4 regions of the Lysinibacillus sp. EB271-A1-10B genome follow, and region 3 is predicted to be linked to each of the others. Evidence: riboswitches for the same ligand, from Rfam matches in the RefSeq annotation. Region 3 holds a riboswitch; each other region holds the start of a gene.
The links. A riboswitch is a leader RNA that binds a small molecule or an ion and turns the genes downstream of it on or off. The one in region 3 is predicted to bind cobalamin.
Positions count from the first base shown of each region.

Region 1 (3,165 bases), on a different contig from region 3:
GGATTGACGGTTGTGCCCCCATTTGTGTAACGACATAAGCGGCAACTTTCGTGGCAAAATCGATCGAACTTCGAAGCGAATCTCCCCGGCATAGTCCTACTGCCAAAGCGCCATTAAATGCATCTCCGGCACCAGTTGTATCTATTGTGTCAACGCTCAACGCTGGAACCCACCCACTTTCTTCATGATTCATATAAAAAGAGCCTTTTGATCCAAGTGTAACGACCAGCAGACGCAATCAGCCGCTACGAGCCCACATTACGATAATGAGTCAGCTTAAATCTTTCCAATAATCAGCAGAATTTGTTCTGCGATGAAATTTATAAAAAGGTTCATTCGGACGAGCATGTTCCTTATAAAGTTCAATGATTTGCTTTAAAAAGCCTTCAATAAGCTCTACTCCTACCTTTTTCGCAAAGAGTGTCCCGGCTGTTGCATTCGCTCCCATCGGTACTGCTCCTAAATAGACATCAAAGCTATCCTTTTGATAAACAAGCCCAATATCATCATATACCGCATTATAACAGGCGGAGGCACAGCCATTGACGTTTACACGTAACCTTGTAGGGACAGTGATTCCTTCTAATGAATGATATAGCTTTTCTGTAATTGGTGCTGCCTCCATCTTGTCACCATCACAAAAATCACACGCTTTCATCGCTACAATTGGCCCTTGCTTTGCCACGTAAAGGCCAGCATCTTCTAGCTCCTCAATCTTCTTTTCAACTTCTACTGTTGAGATAGATAATAATATGCTGTAAGAGGCAGAGTATTTTATGGCACCAGTTTCCCCTATAACCTTTGCCATTGTTTGGAATTGTGCAGGGGTATAATGTTTATTAATAATGCCTGGGCTTACGGCAAGGCGAGTAAAATCCCCATTATTGTTTAACTTTTCGAAGGTTTTGTCCGGTATATTCGAACGGAATGCATTCATAAATACTTCTCCTTATGAAAAAGGAGCTAGCCAATTGCTAGCCCCCAATTTATTGGATAGCTTAAAAGTTCTCAGGATAGAAGCCTTTCGCCAAAATTTGAATGGCTTCTGCAGCACGTACTCCTTCAGACGCGGCAGAAAGTGGTAGGATCACAAAGCGTTCGTTTTTGACCGCTTCCATTTCCTTCAAGGCTGGATCATTTTTCAAAAAATTTATTTTTGCTTTCGCTGATGTTTCTCCGTAATCTATGACAACTACGACTGCTGGATTACGTTCTACCGCATCTTCTTTGGACACCGTAGTCCAGCCTGATTCTACATCACCAAAAATATTTTTACCGCCGGCCATCGTAACAAGTTCATTCATAATGTTTTGTCCTGCAGTGAAGACTTCTTTATCACCACTATCAAACACTAGAACAGGCAGGTCTTCTCCATCTTGCGGTAATTTTGCACGGATATCCTCTACATCCTTTGTCATTTTTTCTATTAGTGCTTCTCCATGATCTTCAACACGGAAAATTTTTGCGATATTTCGAATATCTGCGAAAATATCGTCTAAAGTTGGTTTCGTCATGATTGAGGCTGTATGTAAATAAGTGTGAATGCCTAATGTTTCAAGCTCTTCTTGTGTACCAACACCTTTCTCTCCAAAGGCGCTTTTCCAACCACCAAATAAAAAATCTACTTCTGCATCAATAACCTGCTCTTTTGTAGGATACTGTTTTGCTAACACAGGCACTTTATCGTAGGCCGCTTGTAGGGGCTCATAAATTTTGTCATCTAAGTACGCCGTCCCTACCATTGAATCTTCTAGCTCTAAAGCCAACATAATTTCTGTCACGTGCTGATTTAAGCTAATCGCTTTTTTGGGGGCTTCCTTATATACTTGCGTCGTTCCATTATTTTCTATCGTTATGTCTGACTTTTCAGCTTGTGAAGGCTCTACCTTCTCAGCTTGTGTAGCAGATTCTTGTTTGTCCTTTTCACTACATGCACCCAATATAGCTACCAATGCGATCGCAAAGACTAGCCATAAGCTTTTCCATTTCTTCATGTCCTCTTCTCCTTTGATGTTAAATATATAGTAAGAAATCGTTTAGACTCCTTTGCTACCTGGTAGCGATTCTAGAAAAGGGCATAAAAAAACCCCCTTGTTTCCAAGAGGTTAGCATAGCAAAAGAAAGGTTTTTCAACCTGTTCACTATCCCCATCCTCGTGGATTCAGTAATAAATAAATAAATAAATATTGGCAGGTATCCTGGCTTAGGTTCATCATCTATACGCCTTCCCATAGCGTGGCTACAGTGGCATCTTGTATAGACTCCCCATTTACAGTTGCGGGACAGCATCGGATTTGCACCGATTTCCCTTTTAAGCAAATAACAAAGGTCATTTACACCAATACGTCGTTTTTATTTTGTTGAATATATTGATTGACAGTAGATTCACAATCATACATATATTAACACTATTGCGACATAAACACTATATGAAATATTTTTTATACCAATTCTGTTACAATGTTGTTAAATGAATGAATAGAAACGAGGATCTTTTTATGCATGTAACAATTGGAGTACTTGCTCACGTGGATGCCGGTAAAACAACATTTTCTGAGCAGTTACTATTTCATACAAACAGTATTCAAGCCCGTGGACGAGTGGATCACCAGGACACATTTCTAGATAATCATGAGCTGGAGCGTCAGCGAGGCATTACAATTTTTGCGGAGCAAGGCCGCATGACGCTTGGAAATGATACATATACGTTAATCGATACACCTGGGCACGTCGATTTCTCTCCAGAGATGGAGCGTGCCATTCGGGTTATGGATTATGCCATCATTATTGTTAGTGCTGTCGAAGGAATACAAGGTCATACTGAAACAGTGTGGCAACTTTTACGCCAATATCACGTTCCAACCTTCTTTTTTATTAACAAAATTGATCGTGAAGGAGCAAATGTTGAAGCCGTAATGGCTGCGCTTCAAAAGGATTGCTCTGCAGATGTTCTATTCGTAGACGAACCGCTCCGTTCCGACTATGTTTCAAACGACATAATGGAGTGGCTTGCCGAACGTGATGAACATCTTCTCGATGCTTTTCTCAATGAAACATTAGATAGCTCTAGCTGCCTTATTCATTTATCTCAGATGATTAAACAGGAAAAGGCCTTTTTGTGCTTTTCTGGCTCTGCCTTAAAAGATAGTGGAATAAAGGAATTCC
Region 1 covers NZ_JBYTDL010000003.1:17,256-20,420, reverse strand. Annotated here, with positions in the region: gene AC3WSK_RS05295 (PfkB family carbohydrate kinase) at 1-238, opposite strand, end outside; gene AC3WSK_RS05290 (precorrin-3B methylase) at 272-937, opposite strand; gene AC3WSK_RS05285 (ABC transporter substrate-binding protein) at 999-1,994, opposite strand; cobalamin riboswitch at 2,172-2,358, opposite strand; gene AC3WSK_RS05280 (GTP-binding protein) at 2,499-3,165, shown strand, end outside.
Region 1: another riboswitch for cobalamin. It lies ahead of AC3WSK_RS05285 (ABC transporter substrate-binding protein); the one in region 3 lies ahead of nikA (nickel ABC transporter substrate-binding protein).

Region 2 (3,165 bases), on a different contig from region 3:
ATTTAAAATCTCTTGTTGGAATGTATCAGAACCAGCTGTATAGATGTCTGGCTTTGGACCAATTTCTAAATAGATATTTTTTGGTTCTTTCACATCTTTAACTTTTGCTTGGACATCTGCAATTTTAGATTTAATATCTTCATTTAACTTTTCGCCTTTATCTTTGATGCCCATAGCCGCTGAGACTTGTTCGATATCCCCATAAACATCATCAAATGATTTAGCTGATTGAATGGCAAACACTTTAATACCCGCATCTTCGAGACCTTTTAAGGCATTTAAATTTTCTTCATCGTCTCCAGTTGTATAGGCAATAACGACGTCTGGCTTTAACGCTAAAATACGCTCACTATTGAATATTGTAGAATCAGAAACACGCTCAATTTTTTGAGCTTCTTCTGGATACGAATCATACTCAGTCGCACCAACTATTTTATCACCCACACCTAGCGCAAATAAAATCTCTGTATTACTCGGTTTTAATGAAACAATAGTTTTAGGTACTGCATTAAACTCTACTTCTACACCACGGTCATCCTTAACTTTATAGCTAGTAGTTTTCTCAACTTGTTGATCTTCTTTAGAAACAGTATCTTTATTTGTATCCTCTTTCGTGCCACAGCCAACTAATACAAGTGCCAACATCAACACAGAAAGCCATTGTAGCTTAAACATTTTCTTCATTTTTCATTGATTCTCCTTTTTCTTTTTCATCGGGTATGACTTACTAATAAACGGTATTTCAGCAATACCTGCATGCTGATTCATATAGACAGCCATTACAAAAAATACATTGGCTAGCAATCCTAAATAATCAAAGAGAATAGCTGGTACTTCGCGTTCTTCAGATACTTTGTGCAAAACACGGTATGATTTTTTCGCCTCACTACGACATAAATGTAATGCAGAAGCTGCCTCTGTTCCTTGGGGTAATACAAAGTTTTGTATTTCCTCTTTAACATGACTAACATAGAAATCATAGCGATCACTAAGCCAAGTCAAATCATCTTCAGTTACAGCTAATTTGCCTCGGACTGAGCCATTTACATGGTAAGCCATTGGCAAAATGGCAAGTAAATCATCTGCTACTACCTCTACCGTTTCTTTTTTAACCGCCGCCAATGCTACACCAATATGTGTTGTTAGGCTATCCGTTCGAATTTCAAAATCTACTGTAGATGCCTTTTCACGCATAAATGGATAACAAGAATAACGTGCATCTTTTTTCAAATCTAAGTCCCCGCTTTCCTTCGTGAAAAATTCTTACCTTATTAACACCTCGTCTTACATCAGGTGAACTATAAGCGCATAAAAAAAAACGTTGTTCCCACTCCTAAGGAAACAACGAAAAATAGCATAAATAGTGTCGCATAAATACGACATAGCCTATGTATTTGCCGCATATTCTCCTAGCTTCCGAAGAGTTATCTATACGTTCAAACAAAGGTCGGTCTCCTGGCTTGTACAGTTCACTACATTCATAAAAAACCTTCCCATCGGATAATTCGACAGTGGTATATCTTTATGACTTCTGTACTTACAGTTGCGGAAACAGCTCCGGTTTTTCACCGAATTCCCGATTATGCTATAGTTCAGCACCTTTATTCTGCAAGAATTATTCACTTGTTATGCAGTTTATCATAGATTGATAGGAAAAAATAGCTGTGGAATTTAGAATAAACAACGATGGATAAAAATCATGCAGGTATTACCGTATGCACGCGGATATATTCACTGCCCCATTGGGTATTCATCCTGCTCGTGCAAATATTTGTTATGCCTTATAAGTTAAAGCATTTTATTTTTTATAATGAAAGGATTTTCAAAAAATAGCCATTTTCATAACTTTTATCGGATGGCATTTTTATATTTCTTTTTGGATTTAACATCTTTCTCTTCCTCAATTAAACGCTGTGCAATTTCTAGTAGCTTTGGGTCATTTGTTGCATCGAATAGCTTTTTAAAGGATACAATAATATCATAGCGTATTAATGTCGGGTGCTTTTCGTCTAAGCACGTTTGATATCTTTTAGCCAAATATGATACGACTAAATCTCTTTGTACCTGCCCCGCTAAGCCTATTTTCCAAATTGCCTGTAAAGTATGCCTCACAGTGACTGTTTCTTCATCATACGTTACTGCCCAAATCTTTAAGAAGTCCTCTAACACTCTTTCTTCAGGATCGCTTTTTGCTGCCAGTGCGCATAAAAATTGTGCAGCACTTGCACGTACATGTCCATTTTTGTATGTAAGAGTTTGAACTAATTGTTCCCAAACTGAATAGGTCCAATCAACTGGTTCCTGCATAATTTTCATTAATTCTTCGTATGATTTGTATTGAATATCACGGTCACGCTCTGTTAAATTACTAAAAAGTTGCAAAATCTCTTTTTCCATGATTCATCCCTACCTTTATTGTTTCAGAACGTAAAAAATAGTGTACTTGTAAGTGTTATCTCATTTACCATCATGCGTTACTTTGCTACTACAAATTAAAAGTCTCATATAATTGTAATTTCAGAGCAAGATCCCAATCGTATATTTCAAAATTATCAGAAATGGCGTTCAATATGCAAGAATCTTTTCTTTTAGCTATATGAAGACAGAGGAATACTCGTTAGGATTATTATTGGAGTTATCTCACGATTGAGTCAAAGCGAAATACGCAATAACGAAAAATTGATGCTAATTCTTTTTTCGGCTGTATTATCATTTTTATAACTGGGGCTATAGTTATAAATATATCAACTTATGTAAATTTATTCATTACAAAAGTTATTTTACTCATTATTGACCGAGTAGTCGAGCCTAAACTAATGAATAACATTATGCGTTTGCCTAATAGGTTTAGTCGTAGAATCTTAACTATAGTTTAAACAGTTGATAATTTCCAGTACCGTCAAATAATAAAAAAAGGTTACCCTTGTAATTTCTTTTACAAAGATAACCTTTTCGCTATTTTAATCGTCTATATAATAGTACGGCTTATTAAATACGACCGAAGCCTACTAAATATTGATTCCACCAATCAAGTGATTCAATGACAACACCTTTATTTTGAGCATCAATCATTGTGTTGTTTCCTAAGTAAATACCTACATGCGCTATACCTGAACCATAGCTGAAGAATACTAGGTCACCTACACGTGCTTCACTTGCTGAAAT
Region 2 covers NZ_JBYTDL010000012.1:23,007-26,171, reverse strand. Annotated here, with positions in the region: gene AC3WSK_RS15790 (ABC transporter substrate-binding protein) at 1-684, opposite strand, end outside; gene AC3WSK_RS15785 (ATP:cob(I)alamin adenosyltransferase) at 688-1,230, opposite strand; cobalamin riboswitch at 1,429-1,618, opposite strand; gene AC3WSK_RS15780 (hypothetical protein) at 1,849-2,397, opposite strand; gene AC3WSK_RS15775 (C40 family peptidase) at 2,989-3,165, opposite strand, start outside.
Region 2: another riboswitch for cobalamin. It lies ahead of AC3WSK_RS15785 (ATP:cob(I)alamin adenosyltransferase); the one in region 3 lies ahead of nikA (nickel ABC transporter substrate-binding protein).

Region 3 (3,165 bases):
TATTCAGATGCACTAGGATTAAAATCTTTCATATGTTTATGGTAAATAACGTTATTCGTTTCATATGAAATTGGATAAAATAATGCTTGGTCATGGAACATTGTTAAAATATCTTTATACAATTGCACACGTTCCGCTTCATTTGTACCAATTAATAGTTGATGTATTTTGCCATCAATTTGTGCTGCGTTATCTAGGCCTAATTTCGCTTCATAAACGCCATTTGCATTCGGTGTTGCTGATTCATTTGCGAAGCTGTGTGGGTCTGTTGGTGGACCATTTGTGCGCCAGAAATTAATATCTACTTGATTATCCATTAATTTTTGGAGCCCTACCATTACATCAGCACCTTCAAGGTTTAATTGGACGCCTATTTTTGCTAATTCCCCTTGCATTAACTCTGCCATTGGTTTTTGGATAGCATCTGTTGCAATATAGATTAAATCTAATTGAAGAGGTTGCCCATTTTTGGAACGGATTTTATCACCACTTTTTAATGTCCAACCTGCTTCATCTAATAACTGCTCGGCTTTTTCTGGATTAAATAGTATTGGTTTTAAATCAATATTGGCATATGGAATAGCGTCCCAAAACAGTGTATTGGCAACTTTTTCTGTTCCATGGGTAATACTTTCAACCATTTGTTCTTTATTAACAGCGTGTTGAATAGCCTGACGTACTTTTAATTCTGCTAAAGGACCAGATTGAGTATTAAAAAGTAATGCACGTGTAGATAAAGGTTCAGATACTGCCGTTTTGTATTGATCGCTATCTTTTAAGAAAGTGTAGTTATCTAAGCTAATAATGCCTCGACCATAAATTAAGTCTAATTCTTCGTTTTCAAATGCTAGTGAAATAGATTCTGAATCAGGTATAATTTTCACTTTTACTTTGTCTACTAGTGGCTTTTCACCCCAATAATGTTCGTTGCGGCTTAAGAGTGCATATTGATCTTTTTTATATTCGGTTAATACCCATGGACCTGTTCCAACCGGAGCATTAATACCTTTATTAGTTGTATCTCCTTCAGGGAATCCGTTATCCCCTAAGAAGCGGAATGGTCGCACAAAAGCCAGTTCATTTAATACAGGGTAATAGGGCGCATCTAATTGTAGACGAATTGTATAGTCATCTTCTTTCACAACATCTACAATATGATTCACCATCCCCATCCAGGAGTGTGTATCACGATCTGCTAAAACTGCTTTAAAATTTCGAATAACATTATCAGCATTAAAGGCTGTCCCATCTGAGTATTTTACATCTTGTCTAAGATGAAATATGTGCGCTGTTTTATCGTCAGAAATTTCCCAGCTCTCCGCTAATTTTGGCGATATTGTTCCGTCATCGTTATACTCTACCAATGATTCATACACCATTGCTTGTGCAGTCATTTGGTTTGGTAAATAGGTATGCGGATTTAAAGGCCCTATATCTAGCGGCCAGCCAACTGTTATCATTTTTTCTTCGTTAGAAGTTTTACTTCCATTACCTTCACTCGAGCTTGAACAGCCTGCTAAAATGGTTAACATCAGTATTAGAATGAAAGGTAATAATTTTTTAAAAAATATCATTATGATTGCTCCTGTCTTTTCTTAGGTGTTAGAAAATTGATATCTGTATGTTTGTCCACCATACTACTAACTTGAAACTCAAAGTAATCGTCATGACTATGATTAGAAAAATGCATAAAAAAATCCTTATTCCACGTGAATAAGGATAGAAAAACTCATTATTAAAAGCCTTCCATCCATCTCCCTATCTTTCGTAGATCTACAATGAATCTTACTACAAGCAGGCATTCTGGCTTATGAATCTTCATTTTACTTCACCTTCCCAAGTACTTACTCAGTGGTATTTGAAGCAAAACTCCTCATTTACAGCTGCGGGACAGCATGGGATTTACACCCATTTTCCTTTAAATTAAGTGAAAAAGTTTTTTTCACTCAAACTTGTAATGAACCATATTAAATTTAGTATTAAACATAACACGCTGCAAAGACACACGTCAATTTTATTTTCTGAATATAATAAAGTTTTGAGATTTTTAAACATAGTTATAAATATTTATTCCACAAAAAAAGCCATCACACACTAGTGAGATGGCTACACTTCTATCGTTGATGTTTTTTTAACATTGATTCTGTAAAAGCCTGAGATTGTCCCTTTGGAATACTTATTGTTTGCCACTCAGAACCCTTTATTTGCTTAGCGATGTAAACGATTTGACCGACATGTTGAGAGTAATGAGACATTTGTCTTTCGATCGCATCTATCACAGAATGCCGTTCTCCCCTTATCGTTACAAATCCTTGTAAATCAGCTTCCGTTAAACCTTGTAACGCATCTAAAAATACTTGCCAGCCCTTTTCCCATACGTTCATAACCTCTTCTTTTGTCTGAAGGCTATCCGTAAACTCATCATCTCGATTTCTCGTTGCTTTCTCACCATCTGTCGTTAAAAAGTCCGTCCATCTCGATATCATATTTCCACTAATATGTTTTACAATCACTGCAATACTGTTTGAATCTTCATTATACGCCCAGTGCAATTGGGCATCTTCTAGTTGGTCGAGTGTTTTATCGCCTAGCTCTTTGACACTTCTAAATCTTTTTTGAACAACATTTATATACGTTTGCGCTACCGTCATTGTTGAACCCCCCGTCCCTTTTCCACTATTTTAATATAAACAGAATACAATGTGCTATTTTGGTAACTAATTGTTGTCAAAAATAAACCTATATTCACAGGGTGTTCTTTATCACCACTGATTGTTAGCCTTCACCAATCGAGCTTTTACAGGCAGCTTATCTTCCACCTAACTACTTTGCATTCGCTGAATTTATGTGGGGGATAAATTCCCTTGCAATAGCAACCATTTTTTCTTGTGCTTCTTGTTGATCACCATTTAATTGATAACCTATTTGATATACATAGCCATTATAATACGTATAAAACTCATTGGCTCTTGTACTAATTTGATAAATGCGCTTGCCTGCCGCATCATAATAATAGTATGAATACGCGAAACCTTTATCTGGTGTCATCGCTCGAAATATAAAGGATTCATGAAACTCAAACCTACATTCTTGATTTCCCCTGAAAAGTCCTGACTATCCTTAAATTTATAGTTTACTAAAGGATTATGATCCACATTTGTTACC
Region 3 covers NZ_JBYTDL010000010.1:53,659-56,823, forward strand. Annotated here, with positions in the region: gene nikA (nickel ABC transporter substrate-binding protein) at 1-1,574, opposite strand, end outside; cobalamin riboswitch at 1,777-1,971, opposite strand; gene AC3WSK_RS14475 (DUF1572 family protein) at 2,115-2,651, opposite strand; gene AC3WSK_RS14480 (hypothetical protein) at 2,824-3,048, opposite strand; gene AC3WSK_RS14485 (hypothetical protein) at 3,045-3,165, opposite strand, start outside.

Region 4 (3,165 bases), on a different contig from region 3:
CGAGAAAACGCGTAAAGCTTTTAATTCACTCACATTGTATTTTTTCAAGAAATTCATAACGATCACTGTTAAAATGCCTTCACTAACAGCAAGAGGAATTTGCGTGAACGCAAAAATACTAGCAAACTTTGTGAATGAAGTCATAAAGCCTCCGACCTCAGAAGGGAAGGCAAGCGCTAATTGTACAGAAGTGACAATATATGTACCTAAGTCACCAAGCATTGCTGCTAAAAAGACGGCTACTGAAAATGATAATCCCATTTTTTGAGAACCCTTAAAAACATAATAAGCAATAATAGGACCAGCAATTGCCATAGAAAAGGCATTAGCACCTAAAGTTGTCAGCCCACCATGTGCTAAAAGTAAAGATTGGAATAATAATACGATTGTTCCGATAACGCTCATCGCTAATGGTCCAAAAAGAACTGTCCCAAGACCAACCCCTGTCGGATGTGAACAACTACCTGTTACAGAAGGGATTTTTAAAGCTGATAGTACAAAGGCAAAGGCACCAGATAGGCCTAAAATCATTTTTATTTCAGGATTTTCATCAATAGTTTTACGAATAGAACGTAATCCTAAAATAATAAATGGAATCGATAAGACCCACCAAAAAATCGCCCATTCAATTGGCAAAAAGCCCTCCATAATGTGCATCGCAAATGCACGGTCTGGTACGAATAAAAATGCCAATAAGAAATAACTAAGCTTCCAACCTGAGAATTTCAAAAATTTCTCCTCCTCACATTAAAATAGTTCGAATAGTATGCGATACGAAATCAAAAAAGCACTTCTCCAATTGTGGAAAAGTGCATAGCTAAAAATGCAAATAAAATTCTAATTTGCTCAGCCGCACACCTATCCTCGTAGGTTCAAACGATCACATATTTTTCGGCAGGTCTCCTGGCTTTAGTTCAACGTTTTATAGGCCTTCCCATCCTTTGGACAGTGACATTATCTATAAAACTCCCTAGTACAGTGGCGGGACCGCGCCGGACTTAAACCGGCTTCCCTTTTAAGCGAAATGATGAACAATTCGCACCGAAAAAAGATGAAGTTGTGATTTCACGACAAAGTGTAACATGAATTTCCATATATATGCTATACTTTTTAAGAAAAAATTTTTAATTGAGTGTCTATGTCGAAAATTCGGATAAATAGAAAAGGAATGTCATATTTTTCATTAAAAAATTACTGAAAATGTCACAAATTTAGAAAGAAATATTGAAATTTTAAAAAAATAAGCTATGATAGAAACAGTTTTTAATTTTACAAAAAAATAAATTCATATAAAACATCCATAAGTGCTTGAATATTTTCAAGATAATAGGGAAATCGGTGAGAATCCGATACAGCCCCCGCTACTGTAATAGCTGATGAAATCGCGGATGCCACTAGTGAGAACTAGGAAGGCGCGAAAGTAAAAGGAAGCTTAAGTCAGGAAACCTGCTTATGTGATAATGCATGCAAACTTTTCGGAGGGAGAAGTTGAAGCGAGAGCGAGTACCTGTATATATTCGTTTTTATTTGGCTTCTACTAAACCTTTACTCTTCGTCTAGAGTAAAGGTTTTTCTTTTTCCTAAAAGTAAATGAGGGGAGAAAAACTATGACAACTTGGAATTTAGAAGGGATGAAAACACATCTTTTTATATGCAATGGTAGTAGCTGTATGAAAAAAGATGCTGAGGACATTACTCAGGCAATTCGTGATGAAATACAGGTACTGGAACTTGATAAGGAAATACATACGACAAGGACTCGCTGTAATGGTAGGTGTAAAGATGCTTGTGTTGTCATTGCTTATCCTCAAGGGAATTGGTACCGCGTGCCGACAACAGAGCATGCGAAGGCACTCGTACAAGATTTAAATCATGAATCTTTACATAATGAGCATGTCTTTACTTTACGTGAAGGATCTTTACAGCGTACAGCACAAACAACAGCCATTAAAGGTATTGAAAAGGTGAAAGAGGGGTAGCAAAATGGCGCAAAAAGGTAAGATTTTCGTAGTTGGCTTTGGCCCTGGAGACTTTAAACATATTACGACTCGTGCTGTAGAGGCACTACAACAAAGTCATATGATTATTGGTTATAAAACCTATGTTGAGCTTATTCAAGATTTAGTTAGTGCAAAGTCGATTATTAGTACTGGTATGACAGAGGAAGTTTCACGTGCACAGGAAGCTGTACGTCAAGCAGAGGCTGGAAGTATCGTATCGGTTATTTCTAGTGGTGATGCCGGTGTTTATGGGATGGCAGGATTAGTGTATGAAGTATTAATCGAGCTAGGCTGGACGGAAGCCACTGGTATCGAAGTAGAAATTGTTCCAGGTATTTCTGCTATTAATTCGTGTGCAAGTTTACTAGGTGCTCCTATTATGCACGACGCTTGTACTATTAGTTTGAGTGACCACTTAACACCTTGGAATTTAATTGCTAAGCGGGTAGAAGCAGCGGCAATGGCGGATTTTGTTATTGCGCTTTATAACCCAAAAAGTGGACGTCGTACGAGACAAATCGTAGAGGCTCAACGAATTTTATTAGAATATCGTTCGCCCGATACACCGGTTGGCCTTGTGAAAAGCGCGTATCGTGACCGTCAGGAAATTACGATGACGACTTTAGCAGAAATGCTTGAACATGATATCGGCATGTTAACAACCGTTATTATCGGGAATTCATCAACATTTTTCTATGACAATAAAATGATTACACCACGTGGTTATCAGCGTAAATATACACTTGGAGAAGAAAAACAGCCGTTACGACCACATCAACGACTGAAGGAAGAAAATGAACCATGGGCAATGAATCAAGAAACCGGGGCAGCGCGAAATGATTTTGCAACAGATCCGAATGCCAATCGTATAAAGCCCAGTTTAGCTATAACATCACAACCAAAGCCTAAAAAGTCATCGCTTGAAATGGCAACAGCAGCTCTGGCAAAGGTGAAGGGAACTAGCGCTGTGAAAGTAACACCTAAGCTCGTTCAACAAAAAATCGAATCGGTTTTTGAATTAGCTGTTAGTCCTGGGGTAGCCAATAAGTTTTTTACGCCTCAACAAATGATGACATTAGCTGAGGTAGTTGGTGAGGAAGGAACGATGGAGTATACACCAGACCACCAAATTCATTTGAAAATTCCTACGTCCGAGCCAGGAGAG
Region 4 covers NZ_JBYTDL010000004.1:104,447-107,611, reverse strand. Annotated here, with positions in the region: gene AC3WSK_RS07865 (energy-coupling factor ABC transporter permease) at 1-729, opposite strand, end outside; cobalamin riboswitch at 877-1,061, opposite strand; cobalamin riboswitch at 1,286-1,468, shown strand; gene AC3WSK_RS07860 ((2Fe-2S) ferredoxin domain-containing protein) at 1,608-1,979, shown strand; gene cobJ (precorrin-3B C(17)-methyltransferase) at 1,984-3,165, shown strand, end outside.
Region 4: another riboswitch for cobalamin. It lies ahead of AC3WSK_RS07860 ((2Fe-2S) ferredoxin domain-containing protein); the one in region 3 lies ahead of nikA (nickel ABC transporter substrate-binding protein).